Linked DNA regions of Methanococcus maripaludis. The protein of the gene in region 1 binds, or shares a complex with, the protein of each later gene. Links are inferred from orthologs where the notes say so. Each region holds a gene or a part of one and is shown in the gene's direction. Other genes may lie near its edges.

Region 1 (2,924 bases):
GAATGGCGCATTTTTACAGAGTGTTTTTTGAATTTTCATGTTTGCTTCAATGTTGTTGTACGGAACGTGTCCAGGTCCTTCAACCATTACCTGAACTCCTTTTTCTCTGCATTTGTCAACCAATTCTCCCAATGTAATTAATTCTTGAATCTGGGCCCTGTCTGTATTGTCCTGTAAGCATCCCGGTCTCATTCCATCTCCAAGGCTTAAAGTTACGTCATGCTCTTTTAAAAGTTCAAGCAAGTAATCGAATTCTTTGTAAAGTGGGTTTTCCTTATCGTGGTACATGATGTACGCGGTTAAAAATGCACCGCCTCTGCTTACAACGCCCATTTTCCTTGGATCGTTATTTAAAGCGCTGACAGTTTGTTTTGTAATTCCGCAGTGAAGGGTCATGAAGTCAACGCCTTCTTTTGCCTGCCTTTCAATTACGTTAAATATCAAATCCTCGTCCATATCGATGACTCTTCCATACTTTTCTTTTGCATCGACACCAACTTCATAGATTGGAACGGTTCCGATTGGAAGATTCGTGTTTTTAATAATCTCTTTTCTAATTTCTGGAAGATTTCCGCCGGTACTTAGATCCATAATCGCATCAGCACCGTATTTATTTGAAATTTCAACTTTTTTAAGTTCGCAAGCGATATCAATAAAATCTGGAGAAGTTCCAAGATTTACATTAACTTTAGTTCTTAAATTATCGCCAATTCCAACTGGTTTTGTGGTTCTGTTTACGTTTTTTGGAATTACGACGTATCCTTTCGCAATCAGGTTTTTGAGTGTTTCAACATCCATTCCTTCTTCTTTTGCTACGAATTTCATCTCTTCGGTAGTAATTCCGGATTTTGCGTCAGTCATCTGGGTCATAATATCACTTTTATAACTTTAATTAAATAGTATACAAGCATCTGTATTAGTATGTAGTGATTATTTAAATAAATATTCGAAGTGGTATTATGTGGGATTTAGAGACAGATAAAGTCTTAAACGAGATAAAAACAAAAAATGCGAGAAAAGTATTATTCCAAGCACCAGAAGGACTTAAAAGGGCAGTTGAAAAGGAAATAGAATTTTTAAAAACCAAAATAGATTCAGAACTCATGATATGGGGCGAAACATGTTTTGGAGCGTGTGATCTGTGCGATGAAGAAGTTAAAATTTTAGGAATAGATTTAATTATTCATTACGGGCACGAAGAACTTTCTTACGTTCATTCAGAAATTCCTGTGGTATTCGTTCACGCTTATTTTAAAGAAAACGAGTATTTTTTGAAAGACGTTGAAAATATCCTTGAAAAAATGGAAAATTCAACCGTTACGACAACAATTCAGTTTAAAAAAGCACTTTCAAAGTTTAATCCTGTCGTAATTTTGGGATGCCGGGCTCCGGTCGAAAATGCAGAAAACGTCCTTTTTGTTGGAACTGGAAGGTTTCACCCACTTATGATGGCTTATAAACTAAAAAAAACTGTTAGAATTTATAACCCAATTACTAGAGAAATTTCTGAAATAAGTGACCAAGAGATAAAAAAACTGATAAAATTGAGAATCGGGCGAGTTTCAAAGTTATTATTAAATCCTCCTAAAAAAATTGGTGTGGTTTTATCAACTAAAAAAGGACAGTGCAGATTAAAGTCGTTTGAAAACGTAATTGAACTTTTAAAGAAGAATAACATTGAATATATTCCAATAATTTTAAACAACGTATCTCAAAGCTATTTATTTTACAAAGTCGATGCATACGTTATCTGCGCATGTCCGAGAATTGTAATGGACGACTACCAAAATTACGAAAGCACGTTAATAACTCCAGAAGAGCTCAGAATGTACCTTTCAAACGATTTTGAGTACAAATTCGACGAAATTTTAGAGAATAATTTCTACTAAATTTTTTAATTTTAAATTTTTCAAAAAGGAAAAATATATATATTAGATCAGTATAGGTATAGATGCGAAGTAATGTGCTTCATTGGAGGGATTGCCAAGCCTGGTCAAAGGCGTCGGACTTAAGATCCGATCCGGTAGCGGTTCGAGGGTTCAAATCCCTTTCCCTCCACTTTTTGAAATAACGCACTCTTTTTTGGTTTCTTTCAAGACCGTGGGTTTTTAACAAGATTTAGCTTTTTTGCAGTATTTTACATCTAAAGGACCCGAAAAAGTTCCTCAAACTATATCGGATTTTTACCAATGGCACCGATTTTGATGGTTTTTCACTAGTCCGATATATCGATTTTCAAAAATCCTGAGTCCGATATATCAAGTCTATTTTTAAGAATTTAAAAACGGTTTTTACAGACTTATACACGATTTAACCGACAAATTATTTATATTTCAAATAAAAAACCTTTCATGTAGTATATTACTATCAATAACTACGTGAGGGGTTTTAAATGATTAGAATATGTCCAAAGTGTTTGAAGGCTGTGGTCCATTATGAAAAAGAATATTTGACTGGAAAGGTAAGGCCAGTTTTTGTTGATACTGAAAACAAATGCTGTGGATATCTGCAGACTGAGTCAGTATTTAATAATGCAAAATGTTCGAAGTTGCAGATCTTGAAAACTCAAGCTGGAAAAATATCAAAACAGCTAAACTTATCTGAAGAGTTGAAATATGAATTCTTTGAAAACCTGAAACGCTTTAAAAGAACTCATAATGAGTGGAAAGATTATCGAGTACTTGAAGAGGCATTAAACAGTGGGCTATCGACATTAAACATAACGCTTCAGAACGAACAAGCTATTCTTAAAAAGAAAGTTAAAATATAATTATATTACTTTTTATCCTGGAATTCTTTGATAATCATGCATTTTGAATCAGTATACCATTTTGGAATTGCAGTATTGAAATAATCATAATCAATAAGCGCTTTTGCAGCCTGTTCTGTCATGATGTTAATCTGTTCTTCGCCAAATGGAATTG
Region 2 (2,976 bases), 510 kb from region 1 along the record:
AGTTGATGCTTTAGAAAATTCAGGACCTAGGGAAGAAACAACAAGAATCTCCTACGGGGGAATTGCATTCTTACAGTCAGTTGATGTTTCACCATCAAGACGATTGGACACAGCTTTTAGAAACATTGCACTTGGTGCTTCAGAAAGCGCACACAAAAATAAAAAAACCGTTGCTCAATGCTTAGCAGACGAACTCATCTTTGCTTCAAAAGCTGACATGCAAAAAAGCTTTGCTGTTAAGAAAAAAGAAGAAAAAGAGAGAGTTGCACAATCTGCAAGATAAATTAAATACTTTTTATATCTCTTTATACATGACCCTATGTCATAAAAGGGTAACAATAGTTCGTATATTATGAACTTCTCAAAAAATAAAAGAGTGAGATTATGGGAAGAAGAGCAAAAATGGTTGAAAAGGTCAAAACCTTAATGGAAACACATGAACAAATTAGAAACATGGGTATCTGTGCTCACATTGACCACGGTAAAACCACATTATCAGACAACTTGCTTGCAGGAGCAGGTATGATCTCCAAAGAATTAGCTGGAGACCAGCTTGCACTTGACTTCGATGAAGAAGAAGCTGCAAGAGGTATCACAATCTACGCTGCAAACGTTTCAATGGTACACGAATACAGCGGAAAAGAGTACTTAATCAACTTAATCGATACCCCTGGTCACGTTGACTTTGGTGGTGACGTTACAAGAGCAATGAGAGCAATTGATGGTGCTGTTGTTGTATGTTGTGCTGTTGAAGGTGTTATGCCACAAACGGAAACTGTTTTAAGACAGGCATTAAAAGAAAAAGTTAAACCTGTTTTATTCATTAACAAAGTTGACAGATTGATCAATGAATTGAAATTAACCCCTGAAGAATTACAGGGAAGATTCATGAAAATCATTGCAGAAGTTAACAAGTTAATCGAAAAAATGGCTCCTGAAGAATTCAAAAAAGAATGGTTATGTGATGTTGCAAATGGAAAAGTTGCTTTTGGTTCAGCATACAACAACTGGGCTATTTCAGTTCCATACATGCAAAGATCAGGAATTTCATTCAAAGATATTATTGACTACTGTGAGCAAGAAAACCAAAAAGAATTGGCTGAAAAAGCTCCACTCCACGAAGTTGTTCTTGACATGTCAATCAAACACTTACCAAATCCATTGACTGCTCAAAAATACAGAATTCCAAACATCTGGAAAGGAGACGCTGAATCAACCATCGGTAAATCAATGGTTGCTTGTGACCCTAACGGACCACTTGCAGGTGTTGTTACAAAAATTATCGTTGATAAACACGCTGGTGCAATTTCTGCATGCAGATTGTTTTCAGGAAGAATCAAACAAGGAGACGACCTCTACCTCGTTGGTTCAAAACAGAAAGCAAGAGCTCAGCAAGTTTCAATCTTCATGGGTGCTGAAAGAGTTCAGGTACCAAGCATTTCAGCAGGTAACATCTGTGCTTTAACAGGATTAAGAGAAGCTACTGCTGGTGAAACAGTATGCAGCCCTTCAGAAATCTTAGAACCAGGATTTGAATCATTAAGCCACACCTCTGAACCAGTTATCACTGTTGCAATCGAAGCTAAAAACACTAAAGATTTACCAAAATTAATTGAAATCTTAAGACAGATTGCAAGAGAAGACAACACAGTAAGAGTAGAAATCAACGAAGAAACCGGTGAACACTTAATCAGCGGTATGGGTGAGCTCCACATCGAAGTTATCACTAACACCAAAATCGGAAGAGACGGTGGAATTGAAGTAGATGTCGGTGAACCAATCGTTGTTTACAGAGAAACAATTATGGGCACATCCCCAGAAATTGAAGGAAAATCACCAAACAAACACAACAAACTCTACATGATTGCAGAACCTATGGAAGAGTCAGTTTACGCTGCATACGTTGAAGGTAAACTCCACGATGAAGATTACAAAAAGAAAACTACCGCTGATGGTGAAGCAAGGTTAGTTGAAGCAGGTCTTGAAAAAGATCAGGCGAAAAAAGTAATGTCAATTTACAATGGAAACATGATTGTAAACATGACAAGAGGTATCGTGCAACTCGATGAAGCTAGAGAATTAATTATCGAAGGTTTCAAAGAAGGTGTAAGAAACGGTCCACTCGCAGCTGAAAAAGTTCAGGGTGTAAAAATCAGATTAGTGGATGCAACATTCCACGAAGATGCAATCCACAGAGGACCTGCTCAAATTATCCCTGCTGTAAGATTCGGTGTAAGGGATGCAGTTGCCCAAGCAAAACCAGTTCTCCTCGAACCTATGCAAAGTGTTTACATCAACACCCCGCAAGACTACATGGGAGACGGTATGAAAGAGATCAACAACAGAAGAGGACAGATTCTCGACATGGAACAAGAAGGAGACATGTCAATTATCAAATCTTCAGTGCCTGTTGCTGAAATGTTCGGATTTGCTGGTGCAATTAGGGGGGCTACACAAGGTAGATGTTTGTGGAGCGTTGAGTTCTCAGGATTCGAAAGAGTTCCAAACGAGCTTCAACCTAAGATTGCTAAACAAATTAGGGACAGAAAAGGGTTAAAATCTGAATAAACAAGTACCATAAAATATATATACCCTTTTTCACTATCATATTACAAAAATCGCTAAAAATATACTCTTATGGAGGAATGATTATGGCAAAAGAAAAACCAATTCTTAACGTTGCATTTATCGGACACGTAGATGCTGGTAAATCAACAACAGTAGGAAGATTATTATTAGATGGTGGAGCTATCGACCCACAGTTAATCGTAAGATTAAGAAAAGAAGCTGAAGAAAAAGGTAAAGCAGGATTCGAATTTGCTTACGTTATGGACGGTTTAAAGGAAGAAAGAGAAAGAGGAGTTACAATTGACGTAGCTCACAAAAAATTCCCTACCGCAAAATACGAAGTTACAATCGTAGACTGCCCAGGCCACAGAGACTTCATTAAAAACATGATCACTGGTGCTTCACAAG

The links. The genes of interacting proteins can lie anywhere in the genome.
Region 2: the proteins of dph2 (region 1) and MMJJ_RS07295 are in contact, whole or in part, in a crystal structure (PDB 6Q2D), measured with the Methanobrevibacter smithii proteins. The link is inferred for Methanococcus maripaludis from one-to-one orthologs. Residues at the interface, in WP_011954460.1 of Methanobrevibacter smithii: Met1, Met3, Tyr4, Pro28, Glu29, Gly30, Leu31, Met33, Phe58, His80, Thr124, Gln126, Ser179, Gly180, Asn181, Phe182, His183, Leu185, Tyr201, Asn202, Phe211, Ile215, Arg291, Asp295, Asp296, Gln298, Met299; in WP_011954157.1 of Methanobrevibacter smithii: Pro482, Asn483, Lys484, His485, Tyr553, Asp555, Glu556, Glu559, Leu560, Leu591, His592, Glu593, Asp594, Ala595, Val596, His597, Arg598, Gly599, Pro600.

The regions. Positions count from the first base shown.
Region 1 is NZ_CP026606.1:827,829-830,752, reverse strand. It holds dph2 (diphthamide biosynthesis enzyme Dph2), read left to right. Parts: upstream 1-959; coding sequence 960-1,889; downstream 1,890-2,924. Other genes in the region: MMJJ_RS04435 (aminoglycoside phosphotransferase family protein), read right to left, coding at 2,776-2,924; MMJJ_RS04440 (hypothetical protein), read left to right, coding at 2,393-2,770; thiC (phosphomethylpyrimidine synthase), read right to left, coding at 1-870. UniProt on the Methanocaldococcus jannaschii protein: Catalyzes the first step of diphthamide biosynthesis, i.e. the transfer of the 3-amino-3-carboxypropyl group from S-adenosyl-L-methionine (SAM) to the C2 position of the imidazole ring of the target histidine residue in translation elongation factor 2 (EF-2).
Region 2 is NZ_CP026606.1:1,336,608-1,339,583, reverse strand. It holds MMJJ_RS07295 (elongation factor EF-2), read left to right. Parts: upstream 1-384; coding sequence 385-2,568; downstream 2,569-2,976. Other genes in the region: tuf (translation elongation factor EF-1 subunit alpha), read left to right, coding at 2,652-2,976; MMJJ_RS07300 (30S ribosomal protein S7), read left to right, coding at 1-283. UniProt on the Methanocaldococcus jannaschii protein: Catalyzes the GTP-dependent ribosomal translocation step during translation elongation.